Regions from separate parts of the Methylophilus sp. Leaf414 genome, predicted to be linked through region 1. Evidence: predicted binding sites of a transcription regulator. Region 1 holds the regulator's gene; each other region holds the start of a gene.
The links. Region 1 encodes sigma-54, which starts transcription at its own class of promoters, with help from an activator protein. Its sites were predicted from a motif close to TGGCACNNTTCCTGCT; they were not measured.
Positions count from the first base shown of each region.

Region 2: a site for sigma-54 is predicted at 1,857-1,872, ahead of ASG24_RS05705 (TorF family putative porin). Genes of this name have one in related genera too.
Region 3: a site for sigma-54 is predicted at 1,375-1,390, ahead of ASG24_RS05885 (DUF2126 domain-containing protein). Genes of this name have one in related genera too.
Region 4: a site for sigma-54 is predicted at 1,162-1,177, ahead of ASG24_RS03995 (SfnB family sulfur acquisition oxidoreductase). Genes of this name have one in related genera too.

Region 1 covers NZ_LMQQ01000005.1:69,376-72,528, reverse strand. Annotated here, with positions in the region: gene lptA (lipopolysaccharide transport periplasmic protein LptA) at 1-417, shown strand, start outside; gene lptB (LPS export ABC transporter ATP-binding protein) at 429-1,175, shown strand; gene ASG24_RS12910 (RNA polymerase factor sigma-54) at 1,182-2,729, shown strand; gene tyrS (tyrosine--tRNA ligase) at 2,794-3,153, opposite strand, start outside.
Region 2 covers NZ_LMQQ01000002.1:276,128-279,280, reverse strand. Annotated here, with positions in the region: gene ASG24_RS05715 (ammonium transporter) at 1-384, opposite strand, end outside; gene glnK (P-II family nitrogen regulator) at 400-738, opposite strand; gene ASG24_RS05705 (TorF family putative porin) at 815-1,786, opposite strand; gene ASG24_RS05700 (accessory factor UbiK family protein) at 2,041-2,289, shown strand; gene ASG24_RS05695 (YifB family Mg chelatase-like AAA ATPase) at 2,335-3,153, shown strand, end outside.
Region 3 covers NZ_LMQQ01000002.1:314,114-317,266, reverse strand. Annotated here, with positions in the region: gene ASG24_RS05885 (DUF2126 domain-containing protein) at 1-1,335, opposite strand, end outside; gene ASG24_RS05880 (SPFH domain-containing protein) at 1,506-2,345, opposite strand; gene ASG24_RS05875 (NfeD family protein) at 2,426-2,866, opposite strand; gene ASG24_RS05870 (valine--tRNA ligase) at 3,043-3,153, shown strand, end outside.
Region 4 covers NZ_LMQQ01000001.1:810,209-813,361, forward strand. Annotated here, with positions in the region: gene sfnG (dimethylsulfone monooxygenase SfnG) at 1-177, opposite strand, end outside; gene msuE (FMN reductase) at 237-809, opposite strand; gene ASG24_RS03995 (SfnB family sulfur acquisition oxidoreductase) at 1,264-2,517, shown strand; gene ribB (3,4-dihydroxy-2-butanone-4-phosphate synthase) at 2,616-3,153, opposite strand, start outside.

The DNA.
Region 1 (3,153 bases):
AGCACTTGTACCGGCACTCCTAGCACGCCAACCACATTTAAACAGAAACGCACCGGCAAAAATGAGTGGATGCAAGGCAGTGGTCAGCGCATTGAATACAATGCCCGCATGGATAAAGTGCAACTGTATACCAATGCCTGGGTCAAACGTGGCGAAGACGTAGTGACGGGTGATTACATCAGTTATGACGCCAATGCCGAATATGCAGAAGTGATCGGTGGCACTAAAGCAAACCCGAATGGCACCGCCAACAGCCGCGTGAAAGCTACCATACAGCCAAAAAACAAAACAACCCCACCAGTGTTAGATAACAAATCTAATACCCAACAAGGGTTGCGGATGAATCGCTCGTTGCAGTTAAGGACTGAACCGGTACCCGATGCACCTGAAAACGGATCCAAGAAAGAATCACAGTAAAGACTGGCAATATGCAAACAACCGTTTCTCCAGACAACAGCCATTTGTGCGTCAGCCATTTAAAAAAAACCTATCAGGGCCGTACCGTCGTCAGAAACACCACGCTTGATTTGCACAGTGGTGAAGTGATCGGATTACTGGGTCCGAATGGTGCAGGCAAAACCACTAGCTTCTATATGATTGTTGGCCTGGTGGCATTGGATGACGGCCGTATCACCCTGGATGGTACCGATGTTAGCCACGCCCCCATGCATGAGCGTGCGCGTATGGGTCTGGCCTACCTGCCGCAGGAAGCCTCCATTTTTCGCAAGATGTCTGTGACCGATAATATTCTTTCGATACTGGAAACCCGTCCTTATACCGCTGAACAGCGTGAAGCCAAACTGGAATCATTGCTGGATCAGCTACATATCCAGCATATCCGCAATAGCCAGGCTGTCAGTTTGTCAGGGGGTGAGCGCCGCCGGGTTGAAATCGCGCGTTGCCTGGCAACTGACCCGAAGTTTATTCTGCTGGATGAGCCATTTGCCGGGATTGACCCGATTGCGGTGATCGAGATCCAGAAAATTATCCGTTACCTCAGCAGCCAGAATATAGGCATTTTAATCACAGATCATAACGTGCGTGAAACGCTGGATATATGCGACCGCGCTTATATCGTGAATGAAGGCGCCATCTTTGCCGCGGGTACGCCGGATGAAATCATCCAGAACGAAGGTGTACGTGAAGTATATCTGGGCAAAAACTTTAGGCTGTAATTTGTTATGAAGCAAAACCTGCAATTACGCATGTCGCAAAACCTGGCTCTGACGCCGCAGTTGCAGCAGTCTATCCGTCTGTTGCAATTGTCGACGCTGGAACTTAACCAGGAGCTGGAAGCCATCTTGCAGGAAAATCCTTTACTGGAAATGGCTGACAATGAAGAAGGCGAGTTTGAAGATAACACGCCCGAAGCACCGTTGCAGGCTCAGGCTGAAGTGGAAGATGCCAGTTCATTTGACGTTGCCATTCAACAGGATATTTCTTCGCCAGCCGATACTTTGCGTGAAGAATTACGGGATGACCTTAGCGGTAACGAAGGCGAATTACCCAACCTTAATGAAGAATTCACACCGCCGGAATTTGAAGATGATTATGGCGAATTTGGCAGTACCAGCAATTGGGACGAGGCAGGCCGCAACAATAATGACGATGAAGACGGCGATTTCTCCCGCCAGGATGCCAGCAGCATCAGCTTGCGTGAGCACCTCATAGACCAGATTCAGCTGGCGCATTTATCGCACCGTGATATGAGCCTGGTTAAACTGCTGCTCGACAGCATTAATGATGACGGCTATCTCGAACAGGATCTGCAGGAAGTCGTTGAAAACCTGCCGCTTGAACTTGAGGTAGATTTGCTCGAGCTGGAGACCGCACTCAAGCTGATCCAGAATCTTGATCCCATCGGCATAGGTGCACGCGATTTGCGTGAATGCCTGTTATTGCAACTTAATGCCTTGCCTGGGGATACGCCCTACCTGAAAACCGCCATTGCACTGGTCAAAGATCATCTGGCACTGCTTGCCAATAAAGATTTTGTGAAGCTGCGCAAACAATTGAGTTGCGATGAAACCTCACTCAAAGGCGCGCAACAGCTAATCCGCCAGCAAAACCCGAGGCCGGGTAGCGAATTTTCCAATTTCAGCCACGATCATTTTATCCAGCATGATGTGGTGGTCAAAAAGATTAAAGGTATTTGGGTAGCTACCCTGAATGATGGCGTGATCCCTAAATTGCGCATCAACCAGATGTATGCCGATATTCTTAAACGTAATCGTGAGAGTTCCGGCCAGTATCTGCAAAGCCAGATGCAAGAAGCCAAATGGATGATCAAGAATATCCAGCAACGATTCTCGACCATATTGCGCGTATCGCAAGCAATTGTGGATAGGCAGCGCAACTTTTTTGAGCACGGTGACATTGCCATGCGCCCGCTGGTATTACGTGAGATTGCCGAAGAACTCGAATTGCACGAAAGCACCATTTCCAGGGTAACTACGCATAAGTATATGCTCACACCACGCGGCGTTTATGAACTTAAATACTTCTTTGGCAGCTCAGTTGCGACAGATGCTGGTGGTTCCTGCTCGGCGACGGCGATCCGAGCACTGATCAAACAGATGGTCGCAGAAGAAAACGTCAAAAAACCATTGTCAGATAATCAGATTACCGACACCCTGGCACAACAGGGCATTGTGGTAGCGCGCCGGACCATTGCCAAATATCGTGAATCATTGAGCATTCCACCCGCCAATTTGCGTAAGTCACTTTAAAGCGTAATCTCTATATTCCAGAAAAAAGCCGCTAAAAAGCGGCCTTTTACTTTCAAGCAGTTAATTACTTAATGGTTATTTTGGCGAACTTGCGTTTGCCAACTTGGGCCACCACCACGCCTTTTTCCAATTGCTGATTTTTGTCTTCCACTTTTACGCTATCCAGTTTCACTCCACCTTGCTGAATGGCACGCATCGCTTCACTGGTGCTTTCTACCAGGCCAGCCAGTTTCAGTAACTGGCTGATACCAATACTCTCGCCTTCAATGGCCACTTCCACTTCCGGCACATCATCAGGGATGCCACCTTTGGCGCGCGTCTGGAAATCTGCCAGTGCTTTTTCTGCTGCTGCCTGTCCGTGGAATCGGGCTACGATTTCCTGCGCAAAACCTACCTTGATATTACGCGGGTTTTCGCCACCGGC
Region 2 (3,153 bases), on a different contig from region 1:
GAATGTCAGGCTGTAGCCATAAGCCGCCCACAACACAGAGATCAGCGAGAACACCACAAAAACCTGCATCAATACTGACAACATGTTTTTCTGGCGTACCAAACCACCATAGAACAGTGCCAGGCCAGGAATCGTCATCAGGATCACCAGCACAGTCGCGATAATCATGAATGCGGTATTACCGACATCCAGTGTCGCAGGTGCAGCGGCGGCCTCAGCGGGTGCGGCTTCTGCTGCTGGCGCTTCGGCTGCAGGTGCAGCATCAGGCGTCACTGTTTCCGTCACCGTAACAGTTTCTGTCACGGTTTCTTCAGCATAGGTGACTGGAGTTGCTGCCAAACCCATCAGGGCGACCAGCGATAATACAGAAAGAATTTTCTTCATAGCTGAAGCCCTCTCCTATAACGCATCCGGACCGGTTTCACCGGTGCGGATACGATAAACTTGTTCCAAATCGAAGACAAATACTTTGCCATCGCCAATCTTGCCAGTCGCCGCCGCTTTCTCGATGGCATCCACCACCTGGTCCAGCATATCGTCTTTAATGGCTACTTCGAGTTTTACTTTTGGTAAAAAGTCTACGACATATTCAGCGCCACGATACAACTCGGTATGCCCCTTTTGGCGTCCAAACCCCTTTACTTCAGTGACGGTGATGCCTTGTACCCCGATGTTGGACAAAGCTTCACGCACTTCATCAAGCTTGAACGGCTTGATTATTGCGGACACAAATTTCATTTGCTTCTCCTGTTGTTAACTCTGGCAGGCACCGTGCCCGCCAGATGTGTTTACAGCACTTATGTTTTTACAACACTTAGAACGTACGCGTCAGAGTAAATACCAAACGACCTTCGTTCAAATCTTTACTTTGGGCACGAGTTGCATCGCCTTTGCCGTTAAAACTTGTACCGCCGTAGCCATTCTCACCCCAGTATTGCTTGTTGCTGGCGCCTACGTAGTAGATACCACCGTTCCAGCCTTCAGAGGCACCGATTTTAAACGCTTTGCTCAACCCGATTTTGTAGTCAGTGTAATCAGGGCTGGAAGCACCTGAAAAGCTTGTACTTGGACCGTTAATACCACCATCACTTGTAAACGTAGTATCCAGTTTACCATTGACATTCAATTGGCCCACGTGACCCACCAGTGTCAGGTCCCACCATGGCAATGGATAGTTTGCGTTCACTTCAAAATAAGTACTGCCTTTTGTACTACCATCCCAGCCGGTTGCGCGCTCAGCACCAAACCAGTCAGTCAATGTTACAGAAAGCTTGGTACTTAACCAGCCATACGCCAGGCCAAAGTTGACTTCAGCAGTGTCCCAGCGGCCACCACGTGGTGTCAATACAGTGTTTGCACCATCTGGTCCAAGGGCAGCAGAGCTTCTGTATTTTTTCCATGAACCACCTGGATACAGGTAACCGATCAAACCAACGCTGTAGCCCAAACCTTCAACGCCAGGTACGGACCCATTATAACCACCGTAGACATCAATTTCAGCCGTGGCATCAGGGAAAGTGTTTGGTGTGACGTTAGAACCCCATGCGCCGACGTAAAAGCCGCTGTCATGCGTAATATCCAGGCCACCTTGTACAGAAGGTTTGTGCCAGTTTTGTGAAATACCACGTGCGTAGTAATCAGACACGAAGCCAATGTTGGCTGTCGCTGCCCAAGGAGATTTTGCTTCTACAGCCGCGGGCGCTTTTTCTTCAGCTTCAGCTGCATAAGAAACTTGTGCGAGTGACAAGGTGCCTAATACTGCTGTAAGTAAAATAGATTGACGCATTTATGAGTCCTCTCTCTATAAAGTCTTGATCGAATTGTTGTAAACGAGAATGAAACAACATTGACCACTAAGCAAGGCATGTGCCAATCAACATAATTGTTTAAAATCATATATTTAAGTTATTATTTAAAATTTTAATTTCTTATACTTTCATAACCATTTGATTTTTATAGTTTTTATATAAAAATTAGGCGTTAAATTTAGATTTTCTGTTGCTTTACATGCTAGAATTCCAGAAAAAGGAGCAATAAATTATGCTATTTTCAAATGAGAAAATCAGAGAATTATCTTTTAAAATCAAACAATTAATTGATTCAAGCCCAATTTCAGAGCTTGAATCAAATATTCATGCACTAATTCAGGGCATGCTCACCAAAATGGAACTTGTTTCCCGTGAAGAATTCGATATCCAGTCGGCTTTACTCGCCCGTACCCAGCAACAATTACGAGTACTGGAAGAAAAAATCAGCACCTTGGAACAAGCTCAAACCTCAGAAAAGTAAAAAATAATTTACAATTGTTAGCATTCCGTTAAGCAGGAGTGCAGCATGAGTCTGGCAGTGTTATATAGTCGCGCTTTAAGCGGGATGGAAGCACCAGAAGTGGTCGTAGAAGTACATTTAGCTAATGGCTTGCCCAGCTTTACCATAGTTGGATTACCGGAAACCGAGGTCAAAGAGAGCAAGGATCGGGTTCGCGCCGCTATCCAGACCGCGCAATTCGAATTTCCGGCCAGAAGGATAACCGTCAACCTGGCCCCTGCAGATTTACCTAAAGAAGGTGGTCGCTACGACTTGCCTATCGCTCTAGGCATTCTGGCCGCCTCCGGCCAGCTTCCCAAAAAGCATTTAGGCAATTATGTGATTGCCGGCGAGCTGGCCCTTACGGGTGCATTGCGTCCGATTCGCGGCGCACTCGCCATGACTTATCAATTACAACAGGATACCGAAAATATGCGGGCGGCGATTCTGCCCCAAGAGAGTGCATACGAGGCCAGTTTGGTCGAAGGCTCAACGATTTATGCCGCCGACAGCCTGCTGGCCGTTTGTGCGCACTTGTCTGAAAAACAGGCGTTGTCACAGCAACCCGCCATGGCTCATAGCGAAACACCCATATTGGCGGACTACCGGGAAGTGAAAGGGCAGCTGCGCGCCAAGCGTGCGCTTGAGCTCGCCGCTGCCGGACAACATAGTCTGTTGATGAGCGGCCCGCCCGGTACCGGAAAAAGCATGCTGGCGCACCGGTTTATGAGCATCTTGCCGGCGATGTCTACACAGGAAGCGCTGGAGAGCGCGGCCATCTTGTCGCTCAATAGCCAATTCCCCGCTTCAAGCTGGAGACAGCGATCTTTTCGCGCACCACACCAT
Region 3 (3,153 bases), on a different contig from region 1:
CTGCGGGAAACCGAGCATATCAGCCAGGTGATTGGTAAATGCCTGTGCCTGTAAATGTGTGTAGCCGTCATCCGCGCCTTCGGCGAAAAACAGGCTGGCATCGTGCCAGGCAGGTTTGCCATCGGGACGCCAGTAAATATTAATCGCCCAACGTGGTAGAGCCTCACCCGGATACCATTTGCCCTGGCCATAATGCAGGAACCCTTTGGGCGCCACATGCGATTTCAGGCGCAACGCCAGCTCACCCGCCAAAGTGCGTTTATGGTCACCGAGCGCCAATGTATTCCATTGTGCGCCATCCATATCATCAATAGAAACAAAGGTCGGCTCGCCACCATGTGTGAGGCGTACATCCATGGCCATCAGTTGCTCATCAACCTGGTCGCCCAGCCCGACGATGGCCTGCCAGTCTTTTTCAGTGTAAGGCTTGGTCACGCGCGGGTCTTCGTGGATGCGTGTCACCGTCATTTCATGTTTGAAAGTGACTTCCGCCATATCGGTGAACCCCACCACCGGCGCGGCGGATGAAGGTAAAGCGGTACACGCTAGTGGAATATGCCCTTCTCCCGCCATCAGGCCGGAGGTGGGGTCCAGCCCGACCCAGCCGGCGCCGGGAATAAATACCTCGGTCCACGCATGGAGGTCAGTAAAGTCCTGGTCGGTGCCACTTGGGCCATCCAGCGCCTCAACATCGGCTTTAAGCTGGATCAGGTAGCCGGACACAAATCGGGCGGCCAGGCCCAGATGCCGCATAATCTGCACCAGCAACCAGGCAGTATCCCGGCAAGATCCTGTCAACTTTTGCAGAGTTTCTTCCGGCGTTTGGATACCGGGTTCCAGACGTACCGTATAACCGATATCGCCTTGCAGGCACTGGTTCACACTCATCAGGAAATCGACGATGCCCATACCCGGCTTGATGACCTGGCTGCGTATTTTTTCTATCCAGCTTTGCAGTAGAGAACCAACGTTATCGGGCTGCAAATACGCTGTCAGTTCAAACGCCTGCTGTTCGGTGTAATTAAATGGATATTGCTCGGCATATTTTTCAACAAAAAAATCAAACGGGTTGATGACCGTCATATCCGCCACCAAATCGACCGTAAAGTCGAGTTCGCGCACCATTTCAGGGAATACGCAGCGTGCAATATAGTTACCGTATGGGTCTTGCTGCCAGTTGATAAAATGCTTCTCGGGCGTGACTGTCAGCGAATAAGCCAGCACCGGGGTACGCGCATGCGCGGCTGGCTTCAGGCGGACTTCGTGAGGAGAAAGATTGACCAGGCGGTCAAAGGTATAGCTGGTGCGGTGATGTAACGCCACGCGAATTGCCACTGCGACCCCTCTTGGGAATGATTGTTTTAAGCAGTGAGATGCATGAAATATGCCAGCTGCTCAGGTTTAACGCATGTGTAGCTGTATCACAAGATAATAAACTCAGGAAAACGTTTTTACAGTGACTGATTGGCCATCTCAAATCATGGACAATCAGTCACATGCCAGGCTTACTTTCCGCCTATCAGATTTTTAACGGCACCGACCACATCACCCGGTATTAGCACCAGCTTGCTATTATGCGATTCAGCGAGTTTTTGCAGCGATTGAATATACCGGTCGCCCAGCAAGAAAGTCGCTGATGTGTCATTTTCTTTCACGGCCTGCGCAATGAGTTTAATCGCCTCGGCAGAGGCATTAGCTGCTACTAGTTGCGCCTCGGCATCTTTACGTGCACCTTCCAGACGCGCTTCAGCATTTAAAATCAGTGATTGCTTGGCACCTTCCGCTTCAGTCACAACCGCTACACGCTCACGCTCTGCCGCAGCCTGGCGCTCCATGGCATCCTGCATGTTTGCTGATGGCTTGATATCCTGAATTTCCACACTTTTTACTGTTAAGCCCCAATCAAGTGCTTCGTCAGCAATGGCTTGTTTCAATTCGGCTTTAATGCGGTCACGCGAAGTCAGCGCGTGATTCAAATCCATGCCACCGATAATTGATCGCAGATTTGTCTGCACCATATTACGCATGGCTTCCCTGAAGTTTTCAATACCATAGACAGCGCGTTCGATATTGGACACCTTCATAAATGCCACTGCATTGGCAAGGATGACCGCATTATCCCGGGTAATCACTTCCTGCTGAGGAATATCCAGAATGATGTCTTTGGTCGTGACTTTATAACTGACCCTGCTTAAAATCGGGTTGATCACATGCAATCCCGGGCTGATGATGCCGGCAAACTTACCCAGGCGCTCAACCACCCACTCTTCGCCCTGCGGGACGATGCGCACGCCCTTAACAATGGCGATGATTGCCAGTATCAATAAGATAATGCTGATTTCCATGTGAACTCCTCTGTTTAATATAATGATGGGCTGCTGAATTGCGCATCCCGATGAATGATCGATTAATTAGCGTAGAAGTTTTAAGCCAGCGGTGCAACACGTAAGCTGTTGCCTTCCACCGCGATGACGCTGGCAGGTTGATCGATGGCAATCTCCATATCAGCAACCGCTGTCCACTCCTTGCTACCCATCACGCCCTGGCTAAAACGAATTTTGCCTGGCTGCGCCGGACTCACTGTCGCAATAATCACACCCTGGCGACCAATTTCCTCTCCTTGCGCTTGCCCTACACGCGGCGTTGGATTGCTTTTTTCACGTTTGCGCCAGATAAGCACTGCTAATACGGAAAAAATGGCATACACCACTATTTGCCATGCCGTACTGAAAGCTGGCAATGACCAGGAAACCAATCCCATCACCAACGCCGCCATCCCGGGCCAAAGCAGATACAAAGTGCCGGATAGCATTTCCAGACACAGTAAAATCAGGCCCAGACCAAACCAAACCCACATGATATCCATGCCAAATACTCCCACCGAATCCACCCATGTTGAAGATTAATTTTACATAGTAGCATTCTCTGCTGATTGCAGATATGACGCCCGCTGAATGATTGATGAAGATTCGCCTGCAGAATCTGCTACAAAGGCGAGCTCAGGCATCAAAGCGAAGAGCGGCCTATGGTAAAATCAGGCGCATGAATACCCCTACACAAAATTCCAATCCCGCACGCGAACTCGCCAAATCCTTTGACCCGAAAACCATTGAAAGTCAATGGTATGCCTTCTGGGAAAGCAAAGGCTTTTAT
Region 4 (3,153 bases), on a different contig from region 1:
ACCGGCAGTAAAGCGAATCTGGCTCAAGGCATATTCAAAACCCGCCTTTTCGGCAATTTGTGCCAGTTTACGGTTGTAATCGATATCCCAGCTGGTGCGCTGTTCGATATTACTGACCACCAGGCCACCACTGACGTTAGGTACCCAATATGCAAATTTAATGTTTTCTGTACTCATCACCCAATCTCCAAATCTGTTTTACTCTAATACTGGTTTTCTCTAAATACTGGCCTGCGTCAAACCGCTTGCAGGCTGGCAGCCTTCACAAGTTCACGATGTGTTAATAATGGCAATGCCCGCTCTATCGCCAGCTCGATACGGGCTTTCACGGTTTCACTTTTCACTTTGTAGTTTTCAAAGTCGCCCTCGGTGGCGTATACGCCAATAGGCAAGGTCAATGCCTGGAAAAAGCTGAATAGCGGCCTCAGCTCATGGTCGATAATCAGGGCATGGCGCTCACTGCCGCCGGTCGCTGCCAGCAATACCGGCACATCAATCAATGCTTCGTAATTGACCAGGTCAAACAGGTGTTTGAACAAACCAGTGTAAGACGCGCGGTAAACCGGCGTTGCCACAATCAGCAGATCAGCGGTTTCAATCGCTTCAATATCTTTCTGCACTTTCGCAGGCAGCTGTTTAGGGTCAAATGAAGACACCAGGCTGCTGCCGATTTCGCTCAACTCAATAGAATGCAGTTCAATCGGAATATGCTGGCCCAGCTGCTGGGTCAAGGCTTCTACGAGGGCGGCAGTGCGTGAAGGTAATTTATAGCTGCCTGATACAGCAGTAACTCTTAATGGACGACTCATGTGTGGCTCCTAAACTTTGGTTGCCGGCGCCAATTTGATGTGTTCAATATCGGTGAGCCAGCTCCCTGTAGATATAGCAGCAACCATGCCAAGAGTATTTTTTTTATATATTTCAATGACTTATGAAAATTAAGCGCCATTTAACCATGTTGAAATTTAGCTATATATGCTGATGCACTGCTGATATAGCAGCAGCTAAAACAGAAATACAGCACCTGACTCACGCTTTACCAGCTAAAAACTAGCTATTAGGTGCTGATTAATCAGCACCCATTCAGCAGAAAGCTGTTTCTAAAGCGCTCAACGTCATCACGAAATTAAATAAAACATTTAAATTCAATTACTTATCTATTGGCATGCTAAATGCAATAGCTACACCGACGCGCAGCGCTATTTAAGAACTAAATGACTGCGCTTTTAAATCTCCCTTATTTTTAGTTAGAAGGATTCAAATATGACTGCACATGCAAGCAACCTTGCGCATTTGCCAGAGAGCCTGAACCAGGCGCACGAACATCGCGGCAGGGATGCCGCCCATATTATTAAAAGTGATGCCGAAGCCATCGCGGTTGCACATCAGGTAGCCACTGAAATCGCCAAAGAGGCTTCCATCCGCGACAAGGAAAGACGCTTGCCGCGCAAAGAGCTGGATTTATTCTCCAGCAGCGGCTTGTGGGGCATTACCGTGCCTAAGGAATATGGCGGCGCAGGAGTTTCTAATAAAACCCTGGCAGAAGTGATTGCAATAGTGGCAGAGGCTGACCCCAGCATAGGCCAGATCCCGCAAAACCATTTGTATATGGTGGAAGGTTTGCGCCTGGATGGCACGGATTTCCAGAAGCGCTACTTTTTTGACCTGGTGCTGCAAGGCGTACGCTTTGGCAATGCCTTTTCTGAAGTCGGCACCAAAAGCGTCAATGATGTGAAAACCAGGCTGACACCCGCCAACAGCGGCTACTTCCTGAATGGCAAAAAATTCTATTCCTCAGGCGCGTTGCTGGCGGATTGGGTGCCAGTGGTGGCCAAAGACGAAAACGACAATACCGTGGTGGCGTTCGTCCCGGCTGGCGCTGAAGGCCTGACCATTATTGATGACTGGTCCAGTTTCGGCCAGCGCACTACTGCGAGCGGCACCACCATCCTGGACAATATTTTTGTGCCTAGCGAACATGTAGTGCCGCATCACCTGGCGTTTGACCGTCCTACGGCCATGGGTCCGGTGGCACAAATCATCCAGGCAGCGGTAGATACAGGCATTGCACGTGCAGCATTTAAGGACACACTGCATTTCGTGCGCAATTACACCCGTCCATGGATAGATACCGAGCTGGAACATGGTTATGAAGATCCGCACACGATCAAGGATATCGGCGACCTGCAAATCCGTATCCATGCTACGGACGCATTATTGGCCCGTGCAGGTGAATACATCGATGAAGCGCAACGCAACCCGAATGAAGAAACTGTCGCGGAAGCTTCGATTGCAGTGGCTGAAGCCAAGGTGCTGAGTACTGAAACCGCTTTGCTGGCAGGTAGCAAGCTGTTTGAACTGGCTGGCACGCGCTCCACACTCGGTGAGTACAACCTGGACAGGCACTGGCGCAACGCACGTACGCATACACTGCATGACCCGGTACGCTGGAAATACCATGCAGTGGGCAATTACAGCCTGAACAAGGTGAAGCCACCGCGCCATCCATGGATTTGATTCAAGAATTCAGCTAAAAATAAAGCCCTCGATTGAGGGCTTTATTTTATATAGCTACCTGAAAAGCACAGCGTTTTTTCAGTTACCGCCAGGCATTTTTAAATATAGCTGATTGCGGAATCCAGCAGTTTATTCTGCAAACGGCTAGGCGCCGGACGTTCGCTTTGATAAGGGAAAGTTTGCTCCAGGTCCTGCTCACGGTACGTAATCAGTTCAGCAATGGTGATGATTTTCAAACCATGCTTTTTAGCGAATAACAGCAGGTCCGGTCGCCTTGCCATGCTGCCATCGTCATTGACGATTTCGCACAACACACCGACAGGGCTGAGGCCTGCCATCCGTGCTAAATCATAAGCGGCTTCGGTATGCCCCGGGCGTTCAAGCACACCACCTAACCGCGCCCGTAACGGGAATATATGGCCAGGCCTATGAAACTCGTTTGCCTGGCTGTTAGTGTTGGCCAATGCCCTTAACGTTAAGGCTCTGTCCGCAGCAGAAATGCCGCTGGTGGTGCCGTATTTATAATCCACACTGACCGTAAAAGCAGTCCTGAACGGGTCTGCATTTTGAGCCACCATCTGTGGCAGTGCCAGCGCATTCAGTCGCTCTTCACCAAGGGCGACGCACACCAGGCCA